Regions from separate parts of the Streptomyces sp. NPDC017940 genome, predicted to be linked through region 2. Evidence: predicted binding sites of a transcription regulator. Region 2 holds the regulator's gene; the other holds the start of a gene.
What was found. The regulator HrcA, encoded in region 2, represses chaperone genes, less so after heat shock. The targets are predictions, from matches to a motif close to TTNGCACTCNGNNNNNCNGAGTGCNAA.
Positions count from the first base shown of each region.

Region 1: the regulator HrcA is predicted to act here: its motif matches at 4,290-4,316, upstream of groL (chaperonin GroEL).

Region 1 is NZ_JBIRHJ010000006.1:123,190-138,925, reverse strand. It holds gene ACH4DX_RS21715 (hypothetical protein) at 1-509, opposite strand, end outside; gene ACH4DX_RS21710 (SigE family RNA polymerase sigma factor) at 502-999, opposite strand; gene ACH4DX_RS21705 (NADH:flavin oxidoreductase) at 1,184-2,341, opposite strand; gene groL (chaperonin GroEL) at 2,536-4,161, opposite strand; gene ACH4DX_RS21695 (cold-shock protein) at 4,479-4,682, opposite strand; gene ACH4DX_RS21690 (ubiquitin-like small modifier protein 1) at 5,104-5,382, opposite strand; gene thrC (threonine synthase) at 5,486-6,814, opposite strand; SAM riboswitch class I at 6,832-6,990, opposite strand; gene ACH4DX_RS21680 (glucosyl-3-phosphoglycerate synthase) at 7,146-8,090, shown strand; gene ACH4DX_RS21675 (trehalose-6-phosphate synthase) at 8,192-9,601, shown strand; gene otsB (trehalose-phosphatase) at 9,746-10,594, opposite strand; partial or broken gene ACH4DX_RS21665 (DUF3263 domain-containing protein) at 10,611-10,829, opposite strand; gene ACH4DX_RS21660 (ABC transporter substrate-binding protein) at 11,073-12,344, opposite strand; partial or broken gene ACH4DX_RS21655 (SIS domain-containing protein) at 12,545-13,093, shown strand; partial or broken gene ACH4DX_RS21650 (ROK family protein) at 13,283-14,200, shown strand; gene nagA (N-acetylglucosamine-6-phosphate deacetylase) at 14,416-15,564, shown strand; gene ACH4DX_RS21640 (1-phosphofructokinase family hexose kinase) at 15,721-15,736, shown strand, end outside.
Region 2 is NZ_JBIRHJ010000001.1:532,339-548,074, reverse strand. It holds gene ACH4DX_RS02230 (S41 family peptidase) at 1-1,089, opposite strand, end outside; gene ACH4DX_RS02225 (hypothetical protein) at 1,135-1,776, opposite strand; gene ACH4DX_RS02220 (16S rRNA (uracil(1498)-N(3))-methyltransferase) at 1,870-2,619, opposite strand; gene ACH4DX_RS02215 (nitronate monooxygenase) at 2,616-3,689, opposite strand; gene dnaJ (molecular chaperone DnaJ) at 4,132-5,271, opposite strand; gene hrcA (heat-inducible transcriptional repressor HrcA) at 5,272-6,288, opposite strand; gene ACH4DX_RS02200 (MBL fold metallo-hydrolase) at 6,525-7,262, shown strand; gene ACH4DX_RS02195 (DUF3097 domain-containing protein) at 7,286-8,104, shown strand; gene hemW (radical SAM family heme chaperone HemW) at 8,180-9,412, opposite strand; gene ACH4DX_RS02185 (SpoIIE family protein phosphatase) at 9,582-11,504, opposite strand; partial or broken gene ACH4DX_RS02180 (HAMP domain-containing protein) at 12,162-15,736, shown strand, end outside.

The sequences.
Region 1 (15,736 bases), on a different contig from region 2:
CCGGCAGAAGCGGTGGTGGGCGGCGCCCCCCCGGTAGCCGTAGCGGTGGGCGGCAGCCCCCCCGTGGCCGTAGCGGTGGGCGGCGGCGCGGCCGAGGACGGCGGCGGCCCGGACGAGGGCGGCGGCGGCACCGACGCGGACGGCACCGCGGTGGGCCCCGGCGAGTCCCCGGAGGACGGCGCGGGCCGAGGCCCGGGCCCATCCGTACGCCCGGCGGGCCGCACACCCTCCCCCGGCCCGGCAACCGCGACCAGCCCCCCGCTCACCCCGCCGAAGACCACGACGGCGGCCGCCGCGAGCACGGCGAACCGGCGCCGCCGGACACGATCACCACGCCGGGTGATCTCCACGGCGGCCACGGGGGCGGCGAGCCCGCGCCCTTGCCCCGCGAGGCCCCGGAGCGCGGCCGCCAGAACGATGTCGTCGTCGGGGCACCCCCCGGAACCGGGGAGCCGGTGGTCGAAGTGGCCCCCGGAACCGGGGTGCCCGTCGCGCGGCTGCTCAGCCACCGTGCGCCTCCTGCGTGGAGAGGTCCCGCAGTCGGGGCGCGAGCGCGGCCCTGCCACGGGAGAGATGGGTCTTGACCGTGCCGGTGGACAGGCCCGTCTCGTGGGCGATCTGCTCGACGGACAGATCGCACACGTAGCGCAGGGCCACGGTCCTGCGCTGTTGCGGGGACAGTTCCTTGAGCGCCTCGACCAGGACGACCGCACCGGGGTCGGGCGCGTCGGCGGCACCGGGCCCGCCGTGCCGCTGCCAGGCCCGTTCGGCCCGGAAGAGCCCCTGCCTGCGGCGCAGCGCGAGCCGCCAGGCCACGGTCCGTACGTAGGCCTCGGGCGCGGCCTCGCGCCGCAGCCGCCCCCGCCTGCTCCAGGCCTTGACGAAGGCTTCCTGCACGACGTCCTGCGCCTCGTGCAGGTCGCCGAGCATCACATAGAGCTGTCCGGTGAGCCGTCTGACCGCGTGGGCGTAGAACTCCTCGAATTCCTCAGCGGTCAATGACGTGCTCCCCCTCTGGTCGGTACACCTTCTCTAGGCCCGCGGCGTCCGATCCGGTTGACACCCTCCCCGAAGTTTTTTCGAAAGCCTCAGCGGTCCCCCGGCCGCCCCCGAACGCACGAGCGGGGCGGGCGGACCGCAAGGGTCCCGCCCGCCCCGCCCCGTCGGCTCCCCCGACCCCGGGTCAGCGCAGCGTCGCCAGCGCCTCCGGGTCGTACGACGACAGCTCGTCGAAGGCCCCGCCGAGGACCTTCGCCGCCCACCGCGGGTCCGCGAGGAGGGCGCGGCCGACGGCGACGAGGTCGAACTCGTCGCGCTCCAGGCGGTCGAGGAGGTTGTCGATTCCCTTGACGGGAGCGCCCTCGCCCTGGAAGGCGCGCATGAAGTCGCCGTCGAGGCCGACCGAGCCGACGGTGATGACCGGCTTGCCGGTGAGCTTCTTCGTCCAGCCCGCCAGGTTCAGCTCGGAGCCGTCGAACTCGGGCAGCCAGTAGCGGCGCGTCGAGGCGTGGAAGGCGTCCACGCCGGCCGCGGCGAGCGGGGAGAGGAGGGCGTCGAGTTCGGCGGGGGTGTCGGCGATGCGGGCGTCGTAGGCGTCGGCCTTCCACTGGGAGTAGCGCAGGACGACAGGGAAGTCCGGGGCGACGGCCGCGCGCACGGCGGCCACGATCTCCGCCGCGAACCGCGTGCGGGCCACCAGGTCGCCGCCGTACGCGTCCGTACGGCGGTTGGTGCCCGCCCACAGGAACTGGTCGAGCAAGTAGCCGTGCGCGCCGTGCAGTTCGACGCCGTCGAAGCCGATGCGCTCGGCGGCGGCAGCGGCCTCGGCGAACGCCCCGATCACGGCGTCGAGGTCGGCGCGCGTCATCGCCTTGCCGGTGCCCTCGGTGCCGTCGAGGCGCAGCCCGGAGGGGCCGACCGCGGGGGCGTCCGCGAACGGGGGCAGGCCCGCGCGGCGCACCATGCCGATGTGCCACAGCTGCGGCATGATCTTCCCGCCCGCCGCGTGCACGGCGTCCACGACCTTCGCCCAACCCGCGAGCTGCTCCGCGCCGTGGAACCGCGGGACGCGGTCGCTCTCGCCCGCCGACTCGTGGCCGACGTAGGTGCCCTCGGTGATGATCAGTCCGACCTGTGCGGCGGCCCGCCGGGCGTAGTAGGCGGCCACGTCCGCACCCGGCACCCCGTCGGGGGAGAAGTTCCGGGTCATCGGCGCCATCACGATCCGGTTCGGAACGGTGAGCCCGCCGAGGGTGAAGGGCCGGGACAGGACCGCGGCGGCGCGGTCGGCGGGGGCACGGTCCGCGGAGGCACGGTCCGCGGGGACGGAGAGGGGGGCCATGAATGAGCTCCTCAGAGAATCGGTCACGGATGGAACGGAGGCATCCTCCGCATCCGTCAACAGCGCACCGGACCACCTCATTCCGCCCCGGGCACGCCAAAGGGGCGGCACCCTCCTCGCGGAGGGCACCGCCCCTTCGTACAGCTCGGGAAAGCCGTACGGCTTCAGGACAGCCGATCAACCACGGGGGCCGATCAGAAGTCCATGTCACCGCCCGGCATGCCGCCCGGAGCGCCCGCGGCAGCGGCCTTCTCCGGCTTGTCGGCGATGACGGCCTCGGTGGTGAGGAACAGCGCGGCGATGGACGCGGCGTTCTGCAACGCGGAACGCGTGACCTTCGCCGGGTCGATGATGCCCTCGGCGATCATGTCCACGTACTCGCCGTTCGCGGCGTTCAGGCCGTGACCCGGGGTGAGGTTGCGGACCTTCTCCACGATGACGCCACCCTCGAGGCCGGCGTTCACGGAGATCTGCTTCAGCGGGGCCTCCAGGGCCAGCTTCACAGCGGCGGCACCGGTGGCCTCGTCGCCGTCGAGCTCCAGCTTCTCGAAGACCGAGGAGGCCTGGAGCAGGGCCACGCCACCACCGGCGACGATGCCCTCCTCGACGGCCGCCTTGGCGTTGCGCACGGCGTCCTCGATGCGGTGCTTGCGCTCCTTGAGCTCCACCTCGGTGGCGGCACCGGCCTTGATGACGGCCACGCCGCCCGCGAGCTTCGCCAGGCGCTCCTGGAGCTTCTCGCGGTCGTAGTCGGAGTCGCTGTTCTCGATCTCGGCGCGGATCTGGTTGACGCGACCCTGGACCTGGTCGCTCTCACCGGAGCCGTCGACGATGGTCGTCTCGTCCTTGGTGATGACGACCTTGCGGGCGCGGCCGAGCAGGTCGAGACCGGCGTTCTCCAGCTTGAGGCCGACCTCCTCGGAGATGACCGTGCCGCCCGTGAGGATGGCGATGTCGCCGAGCATGGCCTTGCGGCGGTCGCCGAAGCCAGGGGCCTTGACGGCGACGGACTTGAAGGTGCCGCGGATCTTGTTGACGACCAGCGTGGACAGGGCCTCGCCCTCGACGTCCTCGGCGATGATCAGCAGCGGCTTGCCCGACTGCATGACCTTCTCCAGGAGCGGAAGGAGGTCCTTCACGTTGGAGATCTTGGAGTTGACGATCAGGATGTACGGGTCGTCGAGCGACGCCTCCATACGCTCCATGTCGGTGGCGAAGTACGCCGAGATGTAGCCCTTGTCGAAGCGCATGCCCTCGGTGAGCTCGAGCTCCAGACCGAAGGTCTGCGACTCCTCGACGGTGATGACGCCTTCCTTGCCGACCTTGTCCATGGCCTCGGCGATGAGCTCGCCGATCTGGGTGTCGGCGGCGGAGATGGAGGCGGTGGAGGCGATCTGCTCCTTGGTCTCCACGTCCTTGGCCTGCTCGAGCAGGGCGCCGGAGACGGCCTCGACGGCCTTCTCGATGCCGCGCTTGAGGGCCATCGGGTTGGCGCCGGCCGCGACGTTGCGCAGGCCTTCCTTGACGAGCGCCTGGGCGAGGACGGTCGCGGTCGTCGTGCCGTCACCGGCGACGTCGTCCGTCTTCTTCGCGACCTCCTTGACCAGCTCGGCGCCGATCTTCTCGTACGGGTCCTCGAGCTCGATCTCCTTGGCGATGGACACACCATCGTTGGTGATCGTGGGGGCGCCCCACTTCTTCTCGAGGACGACGTTGCGACCCTTGGGGCCCAGGGTCACCTTGACGGCGTCGGCGAGCTGGTTCATGCCGCGCTCGAGGCCGCGCCGTGCCTCCTCGTCGAACGCGATGATCTTGGCCATGTGAAGTGGTCCTCCCGGACGGGGTGGAAAAGCAAACGGACCGTGCTGGCGCCCGCGACGGACGGCCTGCGTGCCGTGTGGTTCCTTGCCCCACCCGGCCTGCGGACCTCACCGACCCGATCCAAGTTCTGTCACTCTCACTCGTAGAGTGCTAACGCCAATGATTAGCACTCGGCCCCTGCGAGTGCAAGCGCCTCTCCCGGATCCCCGGAGCGCTCCGGACTCGTCCGCGGGCGCGCGGGCACACGCGAGGGGCCCGTACCCCCATGGGATACGAGCCCCTCACGATGCTTGCCTCGGTGGTCGGTCGCGCCGAGCTAGACGGCGAGCTTGACCATGTCCGCCTGCGGACCCTTCTGGCCCTGCGAGATCTCGAACTCCACTCGCTGACCTTCTTCCAGGGTGCGGTAGCCGTCCATCTGGATCGCGCTGTAGTGGACGAAAACATCCGCACCACCGTCGACCGCGATGAAGCCATATCCCTTCTCCGCGTTGAACCACTTGACGGTGCCCTGAGCCATGCCTAACTCCCCTATTACTGGCCCTTGCGCAGGACCGCACTTCGCGGACCCGGGTCAGACCTCACCCCCTACGGGTTGGGGGTGTGCGCCGGAACGCGTCGACCGCGGCTGAATGTATCTGTCCAACTGCCGTCTGCAACAGGTCAATCGGACGAGAATTCTGGGCAGGACTGTTCTCCGATATGCGGAGAATTCATCGGAGTTCAGGGCAAGTCGGGCCGGGCAAAAGCCACATAAGGCTTGAATGGGCCGGGCACTTTGGCTGCTTCTTGTCGGCCCGAGGCCGACTTCGCCTATCCGCCGGGCACCGCCCGGGGCGGGAATCGAAGCTCCATTCCCAACTGTACCGCGCTCAATCACACAGAATTGCCCCCTCCGCTTCTCTCGCGGAGGGGGCAACACCGGTGACGCCGCGTGCCGGTCAGCAGCCGCCGGCGACGGCCGGGATGATCGAGACGCCCGCGCCGTCCGGCGTGGCCGTCTCCAGGCCCTGCTCGAACCGCACGTCGTCGTCGTTGACGTACACATTCACGAACCGCCGCAGCTTGCCCTGGTCGTCCAGGACCCGGGCGGCGATCCCGGTGTGCTTCTTCTCCAGATCGGCGATGACCTCACCGAGGGTGCCCCCCTCGGCGACGACCTCGGCCTGGCCACCGGTGTAGGTACGAAGGATGGTGGGGATGCGAACGCTGACGCTCATGGGGTTCACCTCTGAGGGACGGGGAGTGGGGCGCCCCTGGAAGGGGCGCGGGGAACTGCGCGCGGACGGACCACGGCCGCCCGTCGGCGACGACGATCAGGCCCTACGGCGTCCGACCGACGAGCCCGGCGGAGCGAAACGCGTCGAGGCTCGGCGGAATGGTCGCCGTGACCTGCGAAGTCTCAGCGACAGCGTCAAGCGTCTTCAGACCGTCCCCGGTGTTGAGCACGACGGTGGTGAGGGAAGGATCGATCAGCCCCGCCTCGACCAGCTTCCGGGTGACCCCCACGGTCACCCCGCCCGCCGTCTCGGCGAAGATCCCTTCCGTGCGGGCGAGAAGCTTGATCGCGTCGACGACCTGCTCGTCGTCGACGTCCTCCACCGCGCCGCCGGTGCGCCGCGCGATGTCCAGGACGTAGGGCCCGTCGGCCGGGTTGCCGATGGCGAGCGACTTGGCGATGGTGTTCGGCTTCTGCGGGCGGACCACGTCCTGCCCGGCCTTGAACGCCGCCGACACCGGCGAGCAGCCCTCCGCCTGGGCACCGAAGATCTTGTACGGCTTGTCCTCGACCAGGCCGAGCGCGATCAGCTCCTTCAGACCCTTGTCGATCTTCGTGAGCTGGGAGCCGGAGGCGATGGGGATCACGAGCTGGTCGGGGATCACCCATCCCAGCTGCTCGCAGATCTCGTACGCGAGGGTCTTGGAGCCCTCGCCGTAGTAGGGCCGCAGGTTGACGTTGACGAAGCCCCAGCCCTCGCCGAGCGGGTCGCCGATGAGCTCGGAGCAGAAACGGTTCACGTCGTCGTAGTTGCCCTCGATGCCGACGAGCTCACCGCCGTACACCGCGGCCATGACGACCTTGCCCTGCTCCAGGTCGTGCGGGATGAACACGCAGGAGCGGAAGCCCGCACGGGCGGCGGCGGCGCCCACGGCCCCCGCGAGGTTGCCCGTGGAGGAGCAGGACAGGGTGGTGAAGCCGAAGGCGCGGGCGGCTTCGAGGGCCTGGGCGACGACGCGGTCCTTGAAGGAGTGCGTGGGGTTGCCCGAGTCGTCCTTGACGAACAGCCTCCCCGGCTCGACACCGATCTCACGGGCGAGGTTGTCGGCCTTGACGAGCTTGGTCCAGCCCGGGTTGAGGTTCGGCTTGTCGGCCACGTCGGCGGGGACCGGCAGCAGCGGGGCGTAGCGCCAGATGTTGGCCGGACCGGACTCGATCTTCCTGCGCAGGGCCTCCGGGTCGCCGAGCGGCAGGTCGTAGGCGACTTCGAGCGGTCCGAAACACTCGGCGCAGGCGAAGATCGGACCGAGGTCGAAGCGGGTTCCGCACTCGCGGCAGGAGAGGCCGGACGCGGGCCCGAGATCGACGGCGGGAGTCCCGGTGGCGGCGGTGGCGCCGGCGGCGGGGGAGGTTTCGACAGTCTGCACAGCCATGGAGGCGAGGCCCTTTCTCCTCATCTTCCTCGCGACGCATCTCGCCGCGAGACGGAATTGGCACCTTCCCGAGCCGGGAGCCTCGCGACGCCGGATCCGATGGATCGCGTACGAGACCGACTGGGTGGTTGCCGGGGCTTCAACGGGCCGTATCCCTCTGCCCCTCTGGATGAGCGGTATGGCGCCGGGCGCAGAACGCCCGGGGCATTTGTGACGCGACGGCCACCGACGTGCGATGGTCATGCGCGTTGTCCAAGACTGTAACCGAAGCCCTGGACGCTTGAGATAGTCGTCCGTAGCGCGAGATGGATCACAATCGGGAGGACCGCGCGTGCTGGAAGAGGTCGAGCGCTGGCTGAGCAGGCGTTCCTGGTCCGTCGCCGACCGCCCGCCCTCCGCCCTCCTGGCCGCCAAACGGGCAGCGGGCACCTCGGTGAGCGTGGTGCTGCCCGCTCTCGACGAGGAGGGGACCGTCGGCGCCATCGTGGCCGAGATTCGCCGCGCGCTGATGGAGCGGACACCGCTGGTCGACGAACTGGTGGTGATCGATTCCGGTTCGGGCGACCGCACGGCGGAGGTCGCCGCGGCCGCCGGCGCCCGGGTCGTGCACCGGGACGAGATCCTGCCGCGCCTGCCCGCGCTGCCCGGCAAGGGCGAGGTCCTGTGGCGGTCCCTCCTGGTCACCCGCGGTGACGTCGTCGCGTTCGTCGACGCGGACCTGAAGGAGTTCTCGGCGGACTTCGTCTCCGGCATCGTGGGGCCGCTCCTCACCGAGCCCGACGTGGACTTCGTGAAGGCGATGTACGACCGCCCCCTCGGCACGGCGGCCGGACAGGGCGGCCGGGTCACCGAGCTGATGGCGCGCCCCCTCCTGAACATGCACTGGCCGCAGCTCGCCGGGTTCGTGCAGCCGCTCGGCGGCGAGTACGCGGCCCGCAGGTCGCTCCTGGAACGCCTGCCCTTCCCCGTCGGGTACGGGGTCGAGCTCGGTCTGCTCGTGGACGCGCTGCACACCGCGGGCCTCGACGCCCTCGCGCAGGTCGACGTCGGCGTACGCGTCCACCGCCACCAGGACGGGCAGGCCCTCGGACGGATGGCGGCGGCGATCTACCGCACCGCGCAGCTGCGGCTCGCCCGCGCCCATCTCGTACGCCCCGAGCTGACCCAGTTCGTCCGGGGCGAGCACGGTTTCGAGCCGCGGACGCACCCCGTGGACACCGAGGAGCGGCCACCGATGGCCCAGGTCGCGGAGTACGCGCGGCGCAGGGTGGCCTGAGCAGGCAATTCTCGGCGCGGCCCGCCCCGGCGGACCCGACGGGGATGTGACGTCGGCCGCCCGCACGTTTGAGCGTTTCCGTCAGCGGCTAGGTTCGCCACATGGTCTCCGAGCACGCAGCCGCCCAGGTCCTCGTCGCGTCGAACCGCGGCCCGGTGACGTACTCCCTCGGCGACGACGGGACGCTCGACGCCAAACGCGGCGGCGGCGGCCTCGTCTCCGGGCTCAGCGCCATCGGTGACGACGCCGACGCCCTGTGGGTGTGCTCGGCGCTCGGCGACGGCGACCGGGAGGCCGTGCGGCGCGGGGTCGGCGAGCCCGGTGTGCGCATGCTCGACATCGACGCCGCCGTGCACGCCGACGCGTACAACGGCATCGCGAACTCCGTGCTGTGGTTCGTGCACCACATGCTGTACCAGACACCGCTCGAACCCGCCTTCGGTCCCGAGTTCCGGGCGCAGTGGGCCGCGTACGAGACGTACAACCGGGCCTTCGCCGAGGCCCTCGCGCGGGAGGCGGCGCCCGGCGCGGCCGTCCTCGTCCAGGACTACCACCTGACGCTGGTGCCCGGCATGCTCCGCGAGCTCCGTGATGACCTGCGCATCGGCCACTTCTCGCACACGCCCTGGGCGCCCGTCGACTACTTCCGGCTGCTGCCCGACGACATCGCCGAGCAGGTCCTGCGCGGGATGCTCGGCGCGGACCGGCTCGGGTTCCTCACCGGGCGGTGGGCCGACGCCTTCACCGACTGCTGCGTGGCGCTCCTCGGCGGTACGACGGGCACGCGCGTCGGCGTGCACGGGCTCGGGGCCGACGCGGACTTCCTGCGGGAGCGGTCGCGCCGGGACGACGTCGAGGAACGCCTTGTGACGCTGCGGGAGCAGATCGGCACGGACGCCTCGGGGGCGGCCCGCAAGGCCATCGTCCGGGTGGACCGCACCGAGCTGTCCAAGAACATCGTGCGCGGCCTGCACGCCTACCGCCAGCTCCTCGACGACCGGCCGGAGTGGCGCGAGCGGGTGGTGCACGTGGCGTTCGCCTACCCCTCGCGGCAGGACCTCGCGGTGTACCGCGACTACACCGCGGAGGTCTCGCGTGTCGCCGAGTCCATCAACTCCGCGTACGGGACCGCCGACTGGACGCCCGTCGTCCTGCACGTCAAGGACGACTTCGCGCGCTCCCTCGCCGCGTACCGGCTCGCCGACGTCGCCCTCGTCAACCCCATCAGGGACGGCATGAACCTGGTCGCCAAGGAGGTGCCCGTCGTCTCCGACGAGGGGTGCGCGCTCGTCCTGTCCCGGGAGGCGGGGGCGCACGCGGAGCTGGGCGAGGACGCGATCACCGTGAACCCGTACGACGTCTCGGGGACGGCCGCGGCGCTCCACGAAGCGCTCGTGATGCCCGTCGAGGAGCGGGCGGAGCGCACCAAGCGCCTTGCCGCCGCTGCCACGGCGCTCCCTCCGGCCCAGTGGTTCCTGGACCAACTCCACGCCTTGACGCCTTCGGCCTAGCCCGGGCCTGTACCTGCCCTGACCCGCCGCTCCACGGCGGATTTTCCCCACCCACCCACCCTTTGTCTCCCGGTGTGGGCAGCTGGTCCGCCAGGGGCGGAACGGCGGGGAGTGCAGCGAGGAAGGACCGACGGCCGGGGCAGGTCAGGACAGCCGGTCGGCCAGGCCCGCCAGGAGGGCGACCACGGCGGCGGGACCGTTGACGACGAGGTCGGCACGATCGGCCAGCTCAGTGACCTCCGCACTGCCACTGCACACCAGCAGCCCCTGCACATCCCCGTCCGACCGCAACTTCTCGACGGCGGCGAACGCGGGCAGGTCCCCGAGGTCGTCCCCCGCGTACAGGACGGACTCGGCACCCACCTCCCGTACGTAGTCGACCAGGGCGACCCCCTTGTCGACCCCGGGCGGCCGCAGCTCGAGCACCAGACGCCCCGGCTCGACGATCAACCCGTGCCGAGCGGCCAGCTCCCCGAGCGGCCCCCGCAACTCCTCGAACGCCGCCTGCGGATCCCGCGCCCGCCGCGTGTGCACGGCGACGGCCCGCCCCTTCTCCTCGATCCAGGTCCCGCGCCACGCCCCGATCGCGTCCAGGAACCCCGGCAGCTCCGCCCGCGCCCCCGCCACCCCGGGATGCGGCTCGGCGGCCTGCACGGTCGCGCTGACGGCGTCCCAGCGCTCGGCCCCGTAGTGCCCGAGGACGACGAGGTGTTCGAGGCCGGGAACCCCCGCGAGCCCGCCGTGCCGCACGGCGACCCCGGCGGGCCTGCCGGTGACGACGGCCACGGAACGCACCTCGGGCGCGAGCGCGGCGAGCGCGGGCACCGCGCCGGGGTGCGCCCGCGCCTGCTCGGGGTCGGGCACGATCGGCGCGAGCGTGCCGTCGAAGTCGAGGGCGATCACGGCGCGTTCGGGCCGGGCCAGGATCGCGGCGAGGCCGTCGCGCCCGGCGGGCGTCAGCGGCTGCGGCAGGCAGTACGTCGGGTCACCCATAGGCCAGACCTTAGCCCTAACGTTCGGCGCGCCGCGCCTCGCGGACCCGCCGCAGCCGGTTCACGGTGACCGGATCGTGGGCCAGGGCACGCTCGTCGTCGAGCAGCGCGTTCAGGATCTGGTAGTAGCGCACCGGGGCGAGCCCCAGCTCCTCCCGGACTGCCCGCTCCTTGGCGCCGGGCCCGGCCCAGTTGCGCCGCTCCAGGGCGAGCACCGCCTCGGCCCGGCCGGAGAGCGCACCGGAAGCGGGCCGCGCGTCGTCCGCCGCGGCGGGCGTACCGGGCGTGCCGGGAGCGCCGGGATCACTGGGCGGACCCGGCGTTCCGGAAGCGTCGGGCGTACCGGGGTCACCGTGCGTTCCAGGAGCGCCGGGCGTACCGGGATCACCGGGGGCACCCGGCGTACCGGGAGCGTCGCGCGCACCGGCGTCGGGGTGGTCCGTCATGACGACCACGCTAACCCCGGCCCCGCCGCCGGGTCACTGCGCGTTCTCCTCCGCGGCGGCCTTCGCCTCGATCTGGCCGAGGATGGCCTCCGGGTTGCCGTTCTCGTCGACGGTCTTGCCGATGTACTTCTTGACCTGCACGGACACCTGCGCCCACGACGTCTTGCCGACCGGGTACAGCTGCGAGGCGGGCAGCTCCTCCAGGAACTGGCCGAGCTTCGCCGAGTCCTCCTTGTTCTCCGCCATGGCCTGCGACGCCGACGTCGTGACGGGCAGCAGGTCGTACTCGCGCGAGAAGTCGAGGACGTTCTCGGTGCTGTAGACGAAGTCGAGGAACTCGCCGATCTCCTCGCGGTGACCGTTCTGCTTGAAGGCCATCATCCAGTCGGCGACGCCCATCGTGGACTGGGCCTTGCCGTCGATGCCGGGCATCGGCACCATCCCGTACTTCAGGCCCTTCTTCGCGGACATCTGCATCAGGGTGGGGTGCCCGTTGAGCATGCCGACGTCACCGCGGGTGAAGGCCGCGAAGGCCTCGGCACGGTTCAGCTTGCCGGGCGGCGTCGGACCGGTGAGGCCCTTGCCGACCAGCTCGTCCTTCAGCCACTTGAAGGTCGTCACATTGGGCTTGGCGTCGATGTCGTACGAGCCGACGTTGTCGGTGTAGCCGCCGCCCCCGCTGAGCAGCCACTGCATCGTCTCGGCCTGCGCCTCCTCCGGGCCGAGCGGCAGCGCGTAGGGGATCTTCACGCCGCGCGCCTTCAGCTTCTGCGCGGCGGCCTGCAACTCGTCCCAGCTCTCCGGCGGTTTGATGCCGGCGCTCTTGAACAGCTTCTCGTTGAAGAACAGCAGGCGCGTGGACGCGGCGAACGGCATGCCGTACTGCACCCGGTTCACCTCGCCCGCCTTGGAGAGCGGGGCAAGGAAGTCGGCCTGCGTGGGGATGGAGAGCAGGTCGTCGGCGCTGTACAGCTTGTCCTGCGCGGCGTAGTCGGCGTACGCGCCGATCTGGGCGAGGTCGGGGGCGTTCCCGTCCTGCACCATCTCCTTGACCTCGCGGTCGACGTCCGTCCAGGCGTGCACGGTCACATCGACCTTGATGCCCGGGTGCTCGGCCTCGAACTTCTTCGACAGCTCGTCCCAGTACTTCTTGGAGGTGTTCGCCGAGGAGTCGCCGTAGTCGGCGGCCACGAGCTTGAGGGTGACGTCACCGGAGTCGCCGGAGTCGCCGCCGCAGCCGGAGAGCAGTGCCGTCATGCTCAGCGCGGCCACCGCCGCGGTCAGACCTGTCACGCGCCGCTGCACTGCTGTTTCCCACCCTCGTCGTTCCTGGCCGAACCGCGAGTTTCCCCCGCGTCCCGCTACAAGGTCTACACCACGCGCGTATCACTTCTGCAACGGCCTTGGCTTATTGCAGCGCCCACGTACTCCTGCTGAGCACTCCCCCGCACCCGCACCACCCCACCCCGGACCGCAACTCCCGCTCCGGCAAGGAGCCTTGGCGGATGTCGCGTACCGCAGAAGAGACAGCCACCAAGCCCGACTCCTGGCGGCGGGCGGCCACCGCGGCCGGCACCTTCGACGGCCTGCCGCGGCCGGGCGAACGGGTCGCGTGACCGGGTGCGGTACGTCCTGGTTCATGGCCGTTCCTGCGGGCGGGGCTCGGCGACATCCCCGGCGTCAAGCCGGTGGCGGAGGCGGCCGCCGACGCCGAGGAAGCGCTCACCGCTCCCCTGCCCGCCGACGTGACCGGCGCCGAACAGTGGACGTTCCTCGGCCGCGGCTGGACCTACGGACTCGCCCTCGAAGCCGCCCTGAAGATGCGGGAGGCGTCCGGCGCCTGGACGGAGGCGTACCCGGCGATGGAGTACCGCCACGGCCCCATCGCCGTCACCGGCCCCGGCCTCGACCCCCTGGCCGCCCTCGTCCACGCCCAACGCCTGGCGGTGACTGTGGCCGAGTCCCGAGGCCACGACCCGGACCACCCCCGCAACCTCACACGCAGCGTGATCCTGACACCGCCCGGCGAGGCATCCAGCCCGTCCGGCGTTTGAGGACGAGGCGCGGAGTGCCGAAAAGGGGGGTCCAGGGGGCGCAGCCCCCGGTTACGGGAAGGGGGCGGGCCTGGGGCGCCCCGCGAGGGCCCCACCCACCCCCAGGCGGGGAAAGAAGCCCAGCCCAAGGCCCAGGGGCCAGAACATGTGGACTAGACCTCTCAAGGGGTCACACGCGACACTGTCCCCGTGAGACATGTCATCGCCCTGGACGTGGGCGGCACAGGAATGAAGGCCGCCCTGGTCGGGGCGGACGGCACCCTGCTCCACGAGGCCCGCCGCCCGACCGGCCGCACCCGAGGCCCCGAAGCGGTGGTGCGGTCGATCCTCGACTTCGCCGCGGACCTCCACGCCCACGGCGTAACCCACCTGGGCGAACCCGCCGCGGCGGCCGGCGTGGCCGTACCCGGCATCGTCGACGCCGACCGCGGCACAGCGGTGTACGCGTCCAACCTGGGCTGGACCGACGTACCGCTGCGCGACCTCCTCAGCACCCGCCTGGACGGCATCCCCGTGGCCCTCGGCCACGACGTCCGCACCGGCGGCCTCGCCGAGGGCCGCCTCGGCGCGGGCAAGGGCGCCGACCGCTTCCTGTTCGTGCCGCTCGGCACGGGCATCGCGGGCGCCATCGGCATCGACGGCACCATCGAACCGGGCGCCCACGGCTCGGCCGGCGAGATCGGCCACATCGTCGTGCGCCCCGGCGGCCCGCCCTGCGGCTGCGGCCAGCGCGGCTGCCTGGAGCGCCTCGCCTCCGCGTCCGCGGTGAGCGAGGCCTGGGCGGAGGCCGGCGGTGACCCCACCGCGGACGCCGCGGACTGCGCGAAGGCCGTACGCTCCGGCGACCCGCGCGCCGTGGCCGTCTGGCAGAACGCGGTGGACGCCCTCGCCGACGGCCTCCTGACGGCCCTCACCCTCCTGGACCCGCGCACCCTGATCATCGGTGGCGGCCTCGCCGAGGCCGGGGAAACCTTGTTCACACCGCTGCGCGCGGCCGTCGCCGACCGCGTGGTGCAGTTCCAGACGCTGCCCGAGATCGTCCCCGCGGCACTCGGCGACGCGGCGGGCTGCCTGGGCGCGGGCCTGCTCGCCTGGGACCTCCTGGCGGCTCTCCAACCCGGAGCGGCGGAAGGCACCGGAGGCGCTGGAGGCGCCGGAGCCGCCGAAGGCACCGGAGCCACCGAAAGCACCGAAGGCACCGGAGCCACCGAAGGCACCGGAAGCACCGGAAGCACCGGAAGCACCGAAAGCACCGGACCCGCCGCCCCGACCGGCCCCCCGACCCCCATCACCCCCCACGACTCCCCGGAGGTAACCACCTGATGGCTCCCAGCAAGGTTCTCGCCGGTGCCCAGGTGGTACTGCCCACCGGGACCGTCCCCAACGGCCGCGTCATCGTCACGGACGGCGGCCGCATCGGAGGGAGCGCTCCCGCGGACGCCGAGGCGGTCGACCTGACCGGCCACTGGCTCGTCCCCGGCTTCGTCGACACCCACAGCCACGGCGGCGGCGGCGCGTCCTTCACCAGCGGCACCGCCGAGGACATCCTGCGCGGCGTCCGGACCCACCGCCTGCACGGCACCACCACCGTCGTGGCCTCGACCGTCACCGGCGAGATGGACGCCCTCGCCCAGCGCGCGGGCCTGCTCTCCGAACTCGCCGAGCAGGGCGACATCGCCGGCATCCACTTCGAGGGCCCCTTCATCTCCCCCTGCCGCAAGGGCGCGCACAGCGAGGCACTCCTGCGCCACCCGGACCCGGCGGAGGTCCGCAAGCTCGTCGACGCCGCCCGCGGCCAGGCCCGCATGGTCACCCTCGCCACCGAGCTCCCCGGCGGCACCGACTCCGTACGCCTCCTCGCCGAACTCGGCGTGATCGCCGCGATCGGCCACACGGACGCCACGTACGAGCAGACGAAGGAAGCCATCGACGCCGGCGCCACCGTCGCCACCCACCTCTACAACGCCATGCCCGGCCTCGGCCACCGCGCCCCCGGCCCCATCGCCGCCCTCCTGGAGGACGAGCGGATCACCATCGAGCTGATCAACGACGGCACGCATCTGCACCCCGCCTCCTTCGAGCTGGCCTTCCGGCACGCGGGCGCGGGCCGCGTCGCCCTGATCACGGACGCGATGGACGCGGCCGGCTTCGGGGACGGCACCTATCTCCTCGGCCCCCTCGAGGTCGAGGTGAAGGACGGCGTCGCCCGGCTCACCGAGGGCGGTTCGATCGCGGGCTCCACGCTGACCATGGACCGGGCGTTCCAGCGCTCGGTGACCGTCGACAAGCTGCCCGTCGGCGACGTCGTGGCCGCCATTTCCGCGAACCCGGCCAAGCTCCTCGGCATGTACGACCGCATCGGCTCCCTTGAGCCCGGCAAGGACGCGGACATCGTGGTCCTGGACGCCGAGTTCGCGCTCAAGGGCGTGATGCGCAAGGGCGAGTGGGTCGTCGACCCCACCGCGCCCTGACCCGGCACCCCGCGGGGCACTCGCCCCCGTACGCACCATTTCGGGTGCGGCGGTTGGTCCGAAGTCTGGGCCAACCGCCGTCTTTTTGGCATGATCAGAACCCGAGAGCCGCACGCAGCGCACCGCTCCGTGTTCCGTCGTCCCGGGGGTGAAGCAGTGATCGTCACGGTCA
Region 2 (15,736 bases):
GGTGGCGGGCGCGAACTCCAGGGCGTCGTCGCCCTCCGCGTCCGTCACCCACACCACGTGCTCCTCGCCGTCCACGCGGAACGTGCGGGGCAGTCGCGCCCGGACGCCGGGTTCGGCCGCGAGCACACGGGCAGGGCCCTCGCGGTGCGTGACCCAGTGCACGGCGCCCCGCACGGCGACGGCGCTGCCGCGCCCGGTGTGGTCGGGCGCGGCGGCACCGAACCAGCGGGCGGCGTTCACGGGATACGGTTGCAGGTCGGCGCGCTGGCCGCCGAGGGCGACGTCGAGGGGGCGCGGCGCGGCGTCCACTAGGTCGTCGAGGACGTGGAGTCCACCGGCGGACGCATACGTCACGCGGGTGCCGTCGGTGGCCGCGTGCCGGGCGTAGAAGCCGTCGAGGGGGGTGTGGCGGCGCAGGTCGGTGCCGTCGGGCAGCGAGGAGTACACGGCGCCGACGTCCTCGTGGTCGCTGAGGAAGGCGATGCGGTCACCGACCCACAGGGGGCACTCGATGTTCCCGTCGAGGCCCTCGTGGACGCGCGCGAACCCGTCCGTGGCCCCCGTGCCGCGGATCCACAGCTTGCCCGCCGTGCCGCCCCGGTACCGCTTCCACCAGGCGGCCTCGCGTCCCATCGGCGCGGACAGCAACAGGACTTGGCCGTCCGGGCCGTGCGTGACGTCCCCGACCAGGCCGTACGGCAGCAGCTCCGCGGGGCCGCCGTCGAGGGGCACCGCGTACGCCCGGGTCCTGCGGAGCGAGGCCTCGCCGTGCGTGGTGAGGGCGAGCACCCGCCCGTCGGGCGTCCAGTCGCACACCGCGGTCCTCGAACTGCCCCAGTACGTCAGGCGTTTCGCGGGCCCGCCGAGCACGGGCGCCACGTGCACCTCGGGGGCGCCGTCCCGCGTGGACGTCCAGGCGACGGTGGTGCCGTCCGGGGAGACGCGGGGGCGGCGCACGGGGACGTTGTCGGCGCTGACGCGCCAGGCGCGGCCCCCGTCGAGCGGGGCGACCCAGACGTCGTCCTCGGCGGTGAAGGCGAGCAACTCGCCGCTCGGATGCGGAAACCGGAGGTAGGAAGGCTGCGTCACGAGGTCAGCCTAAGCAGGCGCCGCGGGGGGCGGGGGCGCTTTGGATCACTTGCCCGACTCTTGGCCGGGGTGCTCGGTCACCGTGACGGTGGCGGTGGGGGCGGGGTCGGGCTCGGGCCCGTCGTGGTCGACCTGCTCGTCGTGGTCGACCTGCTCGTCCTTCCCGCCGTTCCCGTTCCCGTCACCACGGCCGTCGTCACCGTTCCCGTTCCGGTTCCCGTCACCCTGGCCGCCGCTGTCGTGCTGGTCGCCGTCGTTCCGGTCGCCGCGGTCGCAGTCGCCCAGGACGTCCGCGCGGAACCACTCCTCCTTGCCGACCTTCGCGGTCAGGTTCCCACGTACGCAGGCGCCGTTGGTGACGTCGGTGACCCGGCCCCTGACAGTGACGACCTTGTCGTCGTCGGTCTGGCCCCGGCAGTCGACCTCGGCCTTCCGCTTCTTGTCGGACTCCCCCGCCTCCTTGTCGCCGCCGACGTACGAGGCGTGGCAGGTCAGCCAGTCCACCTCGGCGTGCTGCCGCTCCAGTTCGCGGGTGGCCGTCTTGTCGGTGGTGATCGCCACGGCGGACGTGCTCATGGTGCCCTCGACCGGGTCGCAGCCGGTCAGGCCCGCACCGGCCGCGGCCACGACGCCGAGGGCGAGCAGAGCCCGCCGCGGTGCCGCCGGTAATCGCCTGGATGCGCTCATGGGCGTGAGGGTGCCACTGCGCGCCCCGGTCCGGTAGACCGCGTACGGCCATACCGCTGGGCAGCGTACGGTCACCAGGGGCTCGGGGCCGGGTCAGGACCAGCGTCCCGTCCTGCCGAGGAGCAGGGCCGCCGCCGCGGTGCCCGCGGTCGACGTGCGCAGCACGCTGCGCCCGAGCCGGTAGGGACCGGCGCCCGCCCGCGCGAACGCCGCCAGCTCGTCCGGGGACACGCCGCCCTCGGGGCCGACGACGAGGACGAGGTGCCCCGCGGCGGGCAGCTCGGCGGCGGCCAGCGGTGCGCTGCCCTCCTCGTGCAGGACCGCGGCGAAGTCCGCTTCGGCCAGGAGGGCGGCGACCTGCTTGGTCGTCGCGAGCTCCGCGACCTCGGGGAAGCGCACGCGCCGCGACTGCTTGCCCGCCTCGCGTGCCGTCGCCCGCCACTTGGAGAGCGCCTTCTGGCCGCGCTCCCCCTTCCACCGCGTGATGCAGCGGGCGGCGGCCCACGGCACGACGGCGTCCACACCGGTCTCGGTCATGGTCTCCACGGCCAGCTCACCGCGGTCGCCCTTGGGCAGGGCCTGGACGACGGTGATACGAGGGGCCTCCGCGGGCTCCTCGCGTACGCCGCCGTCGCCGATGGACACGACAAGACGGTCCTTGCCCTCGGTGTCGGCGACGACGCCCCGCGCCCAGCGTCCGGCGCCGTCGGTGAGGACGACGTCCTCGCCCGCCCGCAGCCGCTTCACGGACACGGCGTGCCGTCCCTCGGACCCGTCGAGGACGTACCGGCCTCCCGCGGCCGCGTCCCGGAACTCCTCGACGACGAAGACCGGGGCCGTCACCGCGCACCCCACGCGGCGAACGCCGCCTTCGCCTCGTCCAGCTCGGCCACCAGGACCTCCACCAGCTGCGCCGCGGGCAGCTCCCGCGCGAGGCGGTGCCCCTGGCCCGCCCACAGCGCCATGGCCTGCGGGTCACCGGCCTTGGCCGCGGCCTTGCGCAGCCCGGCCGTCAGGTAGTGGACCTGCGGGTACGCGGCCGGGGCGTACGGGCCGTGCTCGCGCATGAAGCGGTTCACCAGGCCGCGCGCGGGGCGGCCGGAGAAGGCCCGCGTCAGCTCCGTGTGCACGAACAGCGGGTTCGTCATGGCCTGCTTGTGCAGCGGCTGCGCGCCGGACTCGGGGGTGACGAGGAAGGCGGTGCCGAGCTGGGCGAGGTCGGCGCCCGCGGCCAGTACGGCGGCGATCTGGCCGCCGCGCATGAGGCCGCCCGCCGCGATCACGGGCAGCTCGACGGCCTCGCGGACCTGCGCGATCAGGCTGAGCAGGCCGAGCCCCGCGCTGTCCGTCTCCGGGTTGTCGCGGTGCGTGCCCTGGTGGCCGCCGGCCTCGATGCCCTGCACGCAGACGGCATCGGCGCCCGCGAGCTGGGCCGCCTGGGCCTCCTCCGGCGTGGTGACGGTGACGACCGTGCGGGTGCCGACCCGGTCGAAGGCCTGGACGACCTGCCGGGTGGGGCAGCCGAACGTGAAGGACACGAGCGGCACCGGGTCGTCGAGCAGGATCGCCAGCTTGGCGTCGTAGCCGTCGTCCCGCTTGCCGTCGGTGTCGCCGAGCTGCGTCTCGTACCAGGTGGCCTCGCCCGCGAGCTGGTTGCGGTAGACCTCCACCGCGGCGGGGTCGGCGTACTCGGGCTGCGGCATGAACAGGTTCACGCCGAACGGCCGCGCCGTCAGGCCGCGCACCTGTTTGATCTCCTGGTACATGCCGTCGGCGGTTTTGTACCCGGCGGCGAGACACCCGAGCCCCCCGGCCTCGGAGACGGCCGCCACCAGCTGCGGCGTCGAGGCCCCGCCCGCCATCGGGGCCTGCACGATCGGACAGCGACAGAGATCGTTGAACGCGGAGGACATACCGGCATCGTGCCACGTCTGGCGGGGGCGCCTTGTGCGGGGGCTGGCCGGGGGCCCTCTGCGGTTGGGTGCGCCGTGCCGGCGGCGTGCGTACCGCTCCGGCGGCGTGCGTACCGCTCCGGCGGCGTGCGTACCGTCCCGCCGCTTCGCGGCGGGTTCTCCCACCCACCCACCCATGATCCCCGGGGCGGCTTGATCCCGGGGCGGGCGTGATCTCCGGCGCGGGCATGATCCCCGGGGCGGGGGTGATCCCCGGGGCGGGGGTGATCCCGGCGCGGGCGTGATCCCCGGCGCGGGCCCCGACCGCTCTGCCCCCCGGCTGTGGGCAGCTGGTCCGCCAGGGGTGGAACGGTGGGCGCAGCCCACGGTGTACGGGACCGTCAAAGCGGGGGAAAGCGGAACGGCCCGGGGTGAGATCACCCCGGGCCGTCCGCTCAAGGCGTCACCGCCCGTTGAACGCGTCCTTCAGGCGCGAGAACAACCCCTGCTGCCCGGGCTGGAACTGCCCGGTGGGCCGTTCCTCCCCGCGCAGCTGCGCGAGCTCCCGCAGCAACCGCTCCTGCTCGGGATCGAGCTTGCTCGGCGTGAGCACCTCGACGTGCACGATTAGGTCACCGCGCCCGCCACCGCGCAAGTGCGTCACACCCCGCCCGTGCAACGGGATCGACTGCCCCGACTGCGTACCCGGACGGATGTCCACTTCCTCGGTGCCGTCGAGCGTCTCGAGCGGCACCTTCGTACCGAGCGCCGCAGCCGTCATCGGGAGCGTGACGGTGCAGTGCAGATCGTCCCCGCGCCGCTGGAACGTGGGGTGCGGCAGCTCGTGGATCTCCACGTACAGGTCACCGGCGGGACCACCGCCGGGGCCCACCTCGCCCTCACCGGCGAGCTGGATCCGCGTGCCGTTGTCGACACCGGCGGGGATCTTCACGGTGAGCGTGCGCCGCGACCGCACCCGTCCGTCGCCCGCGCACTCGGGGCACGGCGTGGGCACCACGGTCCCGAAGCCCTGGCACTGCGGACACGGGCGGGAGGTCATGACCTGGCCGAGGAAGGACCGCGTGACCTGGGACACCTCGCCGCGACCGCGGCACATGTCACAGGTCTGGGCGGAGGTACCGGGCGCGGCACCCTCACCGGAACAGGTCGTACAGACCACCGCCGTGTCGACCTGGAGGTCCTTGGTGGTGCCGAAGGCCGCCTCGTCGAGGTCGATCTTCAGGCGGATCATGGCGTCCTGCCCGCGCCGCGTCCGCGACCTCGGGCCGCGCTGCGACGCCGTACCGAAGAACGCGTCCATGATGTCGGAGAAGTTGCCGAAGCCACCCGCTCCGAAGCCGCCTGCCCCGCCGGCACCGCCGGACTGGGACAGCGGGTCGCCGCCGAGGTCGTAGACCTGCTTCTTCTGCGGGTCCGACAACACCTCGTACGCGGCGTTGATCTCCTTGAAGCGCTCCTGCGTCTTCGGATCGGGGTTGACGTCCGGATGCAGCTCGCGGGCGAGCCGCCGGAATGCCTTCTTGATGTCGTCCTGGGAAGCGTCGCGGCGCACGCCGAGTACGGCGTAGTAGTCCGTGGCCACTTACGACTCCGCCAGGATCTGTCCGACGTAACGTGCCACTGCGCGTACTGCTCCCATCGTTCCCGGATAGTCCATGCGGGTCGGTCCGACCACGCCCAGCTTGGCCACTGCCTCGCTCCCCGAACCGTAGCCGACGGAGACCACCGACGTGGAGCTGAGCCCCTCGTGGGCGTTCTCATGCCCGATCTTGACCGTCATGCCCGAATCGGTCGCCTCACCAAGCAACTTGAGGAGGACGACCTGCTCCTCAAGGGCCTCGAGCACCGGCCTGATGGTGAGGGGAAAGTCATGTCCGAAGCGGGTGAGATTGGCCGTACCGCCGATCATCAGCCGCTCCTCGGTCTCCTCGACCAGCGTTTCGAGGAGCGTGGACAGGACCGTGGCCACCGTGCCCCGGTCGTCCTTGTCGAAGGACTCGGTGAGGTCCTGCACCAGCTGCGGCACGTCGGAGAAGCGGCGGCCCGCGACCCGGCTGTTGAGCCGTGCCCGCAGATCGGCGAGCGAGGACTCACCGAACGGCGCCGGGCAGTCGATCATGCGCTGCTCGACCCGTCCCGTGTCCGTGATCAGGACCAGCATCAGCCGGGCGGGAGCCAGTGAGAGCAACTCCACATGCCGCACCGTGGAGCGGGTCAGGGACGGATACTGCACCACCGCGACCTGCCGGGTCAGCTGCGCGAGCAGCCGCACCGTGCGTCCCACCACGTCGTCGAGGTCCACCGCGCCGTCCAGGAAGTTCTGGATCGCGCGGCGCTCCGGCGCCGTCATCGGCTTCACACCGGCGAGGCGGTCCACGAACAGGCGGTAGCCCTTGTCGGTCGGGATGCGTCCGGCACTGGTGTGCGGCTGGGCGATGAACCCTTCCTCCTCGAGCGCGGCCATGTCGTTGCGGACCGTGGCCGGGGAGACGCCGAGGCGGTGGCGCTCGGTGAGCGCCTTGGAGCCGACGGGCTCCTCCGTGCCGACGTAGTCGTGGACGATGGCGCGCAGCACTTCGAGCCTGCGTTCACTGAGCATCGCGCACACCTCCACCTGTCGTCCCGCGCCCTGAGCCCCCGCGGCGGCCCCTCACCCTGGCACTCACCCGCGGGGAGTGCCAGCCTTCGACGAATCAGTGTACGGCCGACGGGTACAGACCCGGCAAGGGCCGACGCCCTGTCGTGCCGGAGGGCGGCCGCCGCGGGGCCCCCGCGGCCCGCCGTGGCCCCTGGCGTTAGCGTCGTGCCATGGACACCTGCCCGCCCGCCCCGGCCGTGACCCCTGCCTGGGCGGAATCCGGCTGGGAACGGCTCACCGCGCGCGTGGGGCGGTGCCGCCTTCCCGTGTGGGACTGCACCGCCGGGCTCGTCGCCGGCACCGACGCCGCCCTGATGATCGAGGCGGGGGCGAGCCTGCGCGAGGGCTCCCGGCTGCGCACCGGGGCCCGGCACCTGCTCGGCGGCGACCGCCGCGTCACCCATCTCGCGCTCACCCACCCCCACTTCGACCACGTCCTCGGCGCGGCGGCGTTCGCGGGCGTCGAGGTGTTCGGTGCCGTCGGCGTCGACACCGTCCTCGGCGCCGGACGCGACGCCCTGCGCGCCGACGCCGTCGCCCACGGCCTCGACCCGGCCGCCGCCGCCGAGGCCGCCGACCTGCTCGTCCGCCCCCGGCACCTGGTCGCCGGGGAGCGGACGCTCGACCTCGGCGGCGGCACCCGGGTGCTGCTCGCCGCCGTCGGCCCCGGGCACACCGCGCACGACCTGGCCGTGCTCGTGCCCGGCGGCCCCGGTGAGCCCGGCGTCGTCTTCTGCGGCGACCTGGTCGAGGAGTCCGGCGAGCCGCAGGCCGGGCCCGACGCCGTGCCCGCGCGGTGGCCCGCCGCCCTGGACCGGCTGCTCGACCTGGGCGGCTCCGACGCCGTGTACGTGCCGGGGCACGGGGCCGTCGTCGACGCCGCCTTCGTCCGCGCCCAACGCGACACCCTCGCCCACCGGTTCGGCGTCGCCTGACGGCATGCCATAACGTCTGGTCCATGCGCAGCTACAACCCGGACCTGACCCCGCCGTGGAAGAAGCCGAAGGCCGTCCCGGAGGTGCCCGCCGAGACCGACCTGGTCGTGGAGGAGGTCGGGACCGGCTTCTGCGGTGCGGTGATCCGCTGCGAGAAGACGGCCGAGGGGCCGACGGTCACCCTGGAGGACCGCTTCGGCAAGCACCGGGTGTTCCCGATGGTGCCGCGCGGGTTCCTTCTGGAGGGGCGCGTCGTCACCCTCGTGCGCCCGTCGGCCGTCGCCGCGCCCCGGACGCCCGCCCGCACCGCCTCCGGTTCGCTCGCCGTGCCCGGCGCGCGGGCGCGCGTGGCCCGCGCGGGGCGCATCTACGTGGAGGGCCGCCACGACGCCGAGCTCGTCGAGAAGGTCTGGGGCGACGACCTGCGCATCGAGGGCGTCGTCGTCGAGTACCTGGAGGGCATCGACGACCTGCCCGCCATCGTGGCCGAGTTCGCCCCGGGCCCCGACGCCCGCCTCGGCGTCCTGGTGGACCACCTCGTACCCGGTACGAAGGAGTCCCGCATCGCCGCCTCCGTCAGCAGCGAGCACGCCCTGGTGGTCGGCCACCCCTACATCGACATCTGGGAGGCCGTGAAGCCGTCCTCGGTGGGCATCACCGCCTGGCCCCGCGTCCCCCACGGCCAGGACTGGAAGACCGGCATCTGCCGGGGCCTCGGCTGGCCGTCCCACACGGGCGCGGCCTGGCAGCACATCCTGGGCTCGGTCCACAGCTACAAGGACCTGGAACCCGCGCTCCTCGGAAGAGTGGAAGAGCTGATCGACTTCGTGACGGCTCCCTGAGCCGGTTCTCGCCGTGGGCAACCGGCCCGCTCCCCCGCCCTCTATGGGCAGCCCCCCCCAGGACCAGGGGGAACGTCAGTCCACGAGGTCCCGCACCACGGCGTCGGCGAGCAACCGCCCCCGCAGGGTGAGCACGGCCCGCCCAGCATCGAAGGGCCGGGCTTCGAGCAACCCCGCAGACCGCGCCCGCAGGGCCGCGTCGAGCCCCGCGGGCTTCAGCAGCGCCAGCGGACACCCCTCCCGGAGGCGCAGCTCGAGGAGGACCCGCTCGACCCGCCGGTCCTCGTCGGCGAGCACCTCACGCCCGGCCCCGGGCGAGCGACCCCCGGCGAGGGCCGCCGCGTACGCACCGGGATGCTTCACGTTCCACCACCGCACGCCCCCCACGTGGCTGTGGGCCCCCGGCCCGGCCCCCCACCAGTCGGCGCCCCGCCAGTACAGCTCGTTGTGCAGACACCGCCCCGCCTCGGAGGTGGCCCAGTTCGACACCTCGTACCAGTCGAACCCGGCACCGCCGAGGACCTCGTCGGCGATCAAGTAGCGGTCCGCGTGCACGTCGTCGTCCGTCATGGGCACCTCCCCGCGCCGGATCCGCCGTGCGAGCTGCGTGCCCTCCTCGACGATCAGGGCGTACGCCGACACGTGGTCGGGCCCCGCCCCGATCGCCGCGTCCAGGGAGGCCCGCCAGTCGGCGTCGGTCTCCCCGGGGGTGCCGTAGATCAGGTCGAGGTTGACGTGGTCGAAGCCCGCCGCGCGCGCCTCGGCCACGCAGGCCTCGGGCCGCCCCGGGGTGTGCGTACGGTCGAGGATCCTCAGGACGTGCTGCTTGGCGCTCTGCATGCCGAAGGAGATCCGGTTGAAGCCGCCCTCGCGCAGGGCGCCCAGATAGGCCGGGTCGACCGACTCGGGGTTGGCCTCCGTCGTGATCTCCGCGTCGTCCGCGAGCCCGAACTCGTCGCGTACGGCCTTCAGCATGCGGACGAGGTCGTCGGCGGCGAGCAGCGTGGGCGTGCCGCCGCCCACGAAGACGGTCCGTACCGGCCGCGGGTCGTCACCGAGGACCTTCCGGGCGAGGCGGACCTCGTCGGCGAGGGTGTCCGCGTAGTTGTCGCGGGAGGCGAGGACGCCGCCGGTGCCGCGCAGCTCCGTCGCGGTGTACGTGTTGAAGTCGCAGTAGCCGCAGCGGGTCGCGCAGTACGGCACGTGCAGGTAGAAGCCGAGCGGTCGCTCGCCCGCTCCGGCGAGGGCGGACGCGGGGAGCGTCCCGTCCTCGGGCATGGGCTCACCGTCGGGCAGTGCGGAAGGCATGTCTGCCATTGTCCCGCACCCCGTGCGTGGGGGGCGCCGTCGATCGCCCTGCCCGGCCGTGGGTGCCGTCGATCGCCCTGCGGGCCCGTCCTGGAACGCCGGACGGTCTGATACCGCACGCGCCGGTCGGGTTGGAGCTGTCGCCCCTGCCGTGTCGAGGCCGTGCGCGTCATCTCGCCTTGAGGACCAGCAGGGCCAGGTCGTCGTCGGGCGGGTGCGTCGCGTACTCGTGGACGAGGCGGCGGATGCGCTCGGCGACGAGGCCCGCGTCCAGGCCCGCGCAGCCCGCGAGGGCCTTCGCGAGGCCGTCGCCGTCGTCGAAGAGGTACCGTCCCGAGCGGCGCTCCGTCACACCGTCCGTGACGCACAGCAGCGTGTCGTCGGCCTTCATGTCGAAGGTCTCGCTGATGTACGTCTCGTCGTCGACGACGCCCAGGAGCATCTGCGGGGAGGCGACGGACCTGACCACCCCGTCGGCGCCGAGCAGCAGCGGCAGCGGGTGCCCGGCGCACGCCACGGTGCAGCGCACACCGCCCTCGTAGGGGACCAGCTCTCCGTAGAGGAGCGAGAGGAAGCGTGAGGTCGGGCCCTCCAGCGGGTCCCCCTGGCCGCCGGCGACGGCGAGGACGGCCGCGGCCGCGTCGGCCGCCTCCGTGGCGTCGTCGAGCAGGAGCTGGTTGAGGCGGTCGAGGACCTCCGCGACGTGGTAGCCCTCACGGGCGAGCAGCCGCAGCCAGGGCCTGGCGAGCCCGATGAGGACCGCCGCCTCGGGGCCCTTGCCCTGGACGTCGCCGAGCGCGAAGCACCAGCGGCCCTGCCCGGCGGGGAACACGTCGTAGAAGTCGCCGCCGGGGCCGCCCTGCTCCCGCGGCTCGTACACGATGCCGCTCTCCACGCCGGGGATCTCCGCGAGGGCGCCCGGCAGCAGACCGCGCTGGAGCACCTTGCTGATGGTGGCCTGGCGCTGGTAGCGGCGGGCCGCGCCGATCGCGAGGGCCACCCTGCGGCTGAAGTCCTCGACGAGGCCCGTGGCCTCGTCGGGGAAGCGCACGAGGCCGGCCCGGCCGATCACCAGGGTGCCCAGCTGCCGCCCGCCTGCCACCAGGCGGTACGCGAGCGCCGCGCCCGCCGACTCGCCGGCGCTCAGCGCCTGACCGGGCCACGGTACGGACACCGCGCCCGAGCCCGCGGCCTCGGTGAGCCGCGGCGGATCCTTCTCCAGGAGCCGGCGCAGTTCCTCCATGCGCTGTTCACTCGTGTGCCAGACGCGCGCGAGGCGTGTGCCGGGCGCGCGGCCATCGAGCGCGCGCCCCGCTCCCTCCGCCTCGTCGTCGAGCCACACCGCGCACCAGTCCGCGAGCCGCGGCACGAGGAGCTGGCCCGTCAGGGCGGCGACCAGGTTCTCGTCGAACTGCCCCGCCAGCAGGTCGGAGGCCTCGGCGAGGAAGGTGAGCGCGCCCCGGTTGATCCAGTCCGTGTCGTGCGGGGCTCTCCTGGGCAACGGCGCCAGTATCTCGGCGGCGCGCAGTTCCCGCCGGGTCGACTCCTCGTCGCCCGCGTCCGGGTCCTGCGCGGCGTCGGCGTCCACGTCGACGGGCAGGCGCGCCCAGACCGTCTTGGTGCCGGAGCGGTAGGTGATGCCCCAGGCCTCGGACAGCAGGGCGACGAGTTGCAGGCCGCGGCCGTACTCCGGGGTGCCTGGCTGGGAAGGGCGCGGTTCGTTGCGGACCGCGCGCGCCGGGTGGTGGTCGGACACCTCGATGACCACCGCGTCGGTGCTCTCGCCCGGCACCCCCGGGTCGAACCGGCACAGGATCTCCACCGCGGTGCCCGCGTGCACCACCGCGTTCGTCGCCAGCTCGCTGACCAGGAGCACCGCGTCGTCGGCGAGGCGGTCCGTGCGGCCGGTGGCCGCGGGCGTGCCCGGCTCGGCCCGGTCGGCGAGGGCTGCGCGCACGAACTTGCGGGCCGCCGCGGGTGCCAGCGGGTTCCCGGGCAGCGACGTGCGCACCACCGACGGCGGCGCGGAGCGGGCCGCGGCCTCGCCGGCAGCGCGGAACGCGGTCTCCGGTTGCATCGGTACGGCCCCCACAGAGTGGCTCCTGAGCAGTTCGGACGAATACGCCTCAGGCGACACGGACAGAGTGACAGACTGGTTGAGCCCGTAAGCACCGAGTCACCGAAGTGGGCCACCATGAGTGAGAACAGTGCTACGCCCCCGCTCGGACGCGGTCAGATTCCGTCAACCGACGCCGCGGCGGGTTCCGCGCCGGTTCCGGCTCGGGGCCCCGCGCCCGGACCGGCCCACCCGCCCCCACCGGCCACCACGGATCCCGCCGCGCGGAACGAGGCCCCGGCGGCGGCTCCGGCGTCCGACGGGTTCCGGCCAGTCGCCACCGGGCAGGTCCACTCGGCCGTGTCGCCCCTGCCGTCCGGGGTTCCTGACAGTCCGTTACCGACAGGCCCGGGGGCATCGGCAGATCCAGCGGCCCCGCCGAGCCCGGCGGTCCCTGCCCCGCGGTCGGCTCCCCGGCGGGCCGCCAAGCCCACGCGAGCGGCCAAGCCCACGCGGGCGGCCGGGTCCACGCGGGCCCCCGAGCCCGGCGTGGCAGCCGGGAGACCGGGCGCGGGGGCGCCCTCTGCGGGGCGCCGCCGGGCGGGTGCGTCCACCGAAACCGGCTCAGGCACGGGCACCGGCACCGGTACCGGATCCGACGCCGATTCCGAGCTGCGTGCCCTGCTCGCCGCCATGCGGGCCGCCCGCGACGGCAACTTCACCAAGGCTCCGCACACCGGCTCCGGCGTGGTCGCGGAGCTGGTCACGGTGTTCAACGAACTGGTGGACCGATCCACCCACTTCGACCACGAGCTGATCCGCGTACGCCGGGAGATGGTCCGCCACGGACGGCTCGACGAGCGGTTCACGGCGAGCCCGGGCCAGGGCAGCTGGGCCACCCGCATCATCGAGGTGAACTCGCTCCTCGACTCCCTGGTCGCGCCCGCCACGAACGCCACCCGGGTGCTCAACGCCGTCGCGGGCGGCGACCTCACCCAGCGCGTCGACCTGCACGACGGCTCCCGCGAGCTGCGCGGCGACCTGCGCCGCCTCGGCCGCGCCGTCAACACGATGGTCGACCAGCTCTCCCTGTTCACGGGCGAGGTCACACGCGTCGCCCGCGAGGTCGGCACCGAGGGGCGGCTCGGCGGGCGCGCCAAGGTCCGCGGCCTGTCCGGGAGCTGGCGGGACGTGACGGAGGCCGTGAACACCATGGCCTCCCGGCTGACCGCGCAGGTGCGTGACATCGCCCTGGTGACCACGGCCGTGGCGCAGGGGGACCTGACCCGCACAGTCACGGTCGAGGCCACCGGTGAGCTGCTCGAACTGAAGCTCACCGTGAACACCATGGTCGAACAGCTGTCGGCGTTCGCGGCGGAAGTGACCAGGGTGGCGCGGGAGGTCGGCACCGAGGGGCGGCTCGGCGGCCGGGCGCAGGCCCGGGGTGTCTCGGGCGTGTGGAAGGACCTCACCGACAACGTCAACTTCATGGCGTCGAACCTCACCTCCCAGGTGCGCAACATCGCCCAGGTCACCACCGCCGTCGCCAACGGCGACCTGAGCCAGAAGATCACGGTCGACGCCCGCGGCGAGATCCTGGAGCTCAAGGACACCGTCAACACGATGGTCGACCAGCTCTCCGCGTTCGCCGACGAGGTGACCCGCGTCGCCCGCGAGGTCGGCACCGAGGGCAACCTCGGCGGCCGTGCCCACGTACGCGGTGTCTCCGGGGTGTGGAAGGACCTCACCGACAACGTCAACTTCATGGCGGACAACCTCACGTCCCAGGTCCGCAACATCGCCCTGGTGTCGACGGCGGTCGCCCAGGGCGATCTGTCGAAGAAGATCACCGTCGAGGCCAAGGGCGAGATCCTGGAGCTGAAATCGACGATCAACACGATGGTCGACCAGCTCTCCGCGTTCGCCGACGAGGTCACCCGCGTGGCCCGCGAGGTCGGCACCGAGGGCAACCTCGGTGGTCAGGCGCAGGTGCGCGGCGTCAGCGGCGTCTGGGAGGAGCTGACGGACAACGTCAACTTCATGGCGTCGAACCTCACCTCCCAGGTGCGCAACATCGCCCAGGTCACCACCGCCGTCGCCAACGGCGACCTCTCCAAGATGATCACGGTGACGGCGCGCGGCGAGATCCTGGAGCTGAAGGACACCGTCAACACGATGGTGGAGCAGCTGCGCGCCTTCGCCGACGAGGTGACCCGCGTGGCCCGCGAGGTGGGCACGGACGGCAGGCTGGGCGGCCGCGCCCAGGTCCTCGGCGTGTCGGGCGTGTGGAAGGACCTCACCGACAACGTCAACTACATGGCGGACAACCTCACCGGGCAGGTCCGCAACATCGCGCAGGTCGCGACGGCGGTGGCGCAGGGCGACCTGTCGAAGAAGATCGACGTGGACGCCCGCGGCGAGATCCTGGAGCTGAAGACCACCATCAACACGATGGTGGACACGCTGTCGTCGTTCTCCTCCGAGGTCACCCGGGTGGCCCGCGAAGTCGGCTCCGAGGGGCAGCTCGGCGGTCAGGCCAGGGTCGAGGGCGTGTACGGCACCTGGAAGCGCCTGACCACGAACGTCAACGAACTGGCGCTGAACCTCACCACCCAGGTCCGCGCGATCGCCGAGGTCGCCTCCGCGGTGGCGCAGGGCGACATGTCCCGCTCCATCACCGTGGAGACGCGCGGCGAGGTCGCCGAGCTCAAGGACAACATCAACCTGATGGTGTCCAACCTCCGCGAGACCACGCGCGCCAAGGACTGGCTGGAGTCGAACCTGGCCAGGCTCGCGGGCCTGATGCAGGGCCACCGGGACCTGATGGAGGTCGCGGACCTGATCCTGCGCGAGCTGACCCCGCTGGTGAACGCCGGGTACGGCGCGTTCTTCCTGGCCGACCCGGATGCCGACGGCACGGTGCCGCTCCAGACCTCGCCCGCCAAGGGCCTCGCCTTCATCGCCGGGTACGGCTCCGCCCAGGACCGCGGCACCGAGGAGGGCTTCCTCGTCGATACCGGGGGCATGCCCGCGCACGGCCTGGTGCGGCAGGCGGCCCTGGAGAAGAAGCGCATCCTCCTCGACGAGGTGCCGCCGGACTACATCAAGATCCACTCAGGTCTCGGGGACGCCTCACCGGCCAGCGTCGTCATCATCCCCATCCTGTTCGAGGACAAGCTGCTCGGCGTCATCGAGCTGGCCACGTTCTCCCGCTTCTCCGACGTCCACCTGGCGTTCTTCGACCAGTTCGTGAACACCATCGGCGTCGCCATCAACACCATCATCGCCAACTCCCGTACGGAGTCGCTGCTCAGCGAGTCCCAGCGGCTCGCCACCCAGTTGCAGGAACGCTCCGACGAGCTCCAGCGCCAGCAGGCGGAACTGCGCCGCTCGAACGCCGAACTGGAGGAGAAGGCGGCCCTGCTCGCCACGTCCTCGCAGTACAAGTCGGAGTTCCTCGCGAACATGTCGCACGAGCTGCGCACGCCGCTGAACTCCCTGCTCATCCTGGCCCGGCTGCTCTCCGACAACCCCGACGGCCACCTCTCCGACCAGGAGGTGCAGTTCGCCACCACCATCCACCGCTCGGGCTCGGACCTGCTCCAGCTGATCAACGACATCCTCGACCTGTCGAAGATCGAGGCGGGCCGCATGGACGTACGCCCCAAGAAGCTGCCGCTGATCAAGGTCCTTGACTATGTGCACGCCACGTTCCGGCCGCTCACGCTCGACCGCGGGCTCGCCTTCGACGTGCACGTCGGCACCGACGTACCGCGGGAGATGTTCACCGACGAGCAGCGCCTCCAGCAGATCCTGCGGAACCTCCTGTCGAACGCGGTGAAGTTCACCGCCAACGGCCGCGTCGAGCTGCGCGTCCAGCACGCCGACCAGTCGTCCGACCCGCTCATGAGCGACCGCGGCGACGTGCTGAGCTTCACCGTCAGGGACACCGGCATCGGCATCCCGCCCGAGCAGCTGCCGGTCATCTTCGAGGCGTTCCAGCAGGTCGACGGCACCACCAACCGCAAGTACGGCGGCACGGGCCTCGGCCTGTCCATCAGCCGCGAGATCGCCGGGCTGCTCGGCGGCCGCATCACCGCGCACAGCAGGCCCGGCGAGGGCTCCACCTTCACGCTGTACGTCCCCGTGGTGCACCCGGGCCACGGCGCGGCGGCCGTGGCGTACGCCTCCTCGCGCACGCTCCCCGCGCCCACGCCCCACCCGCACAGCGTGGCGGACGCCCCGCCCGCGGACACCGTGCCCGAGCC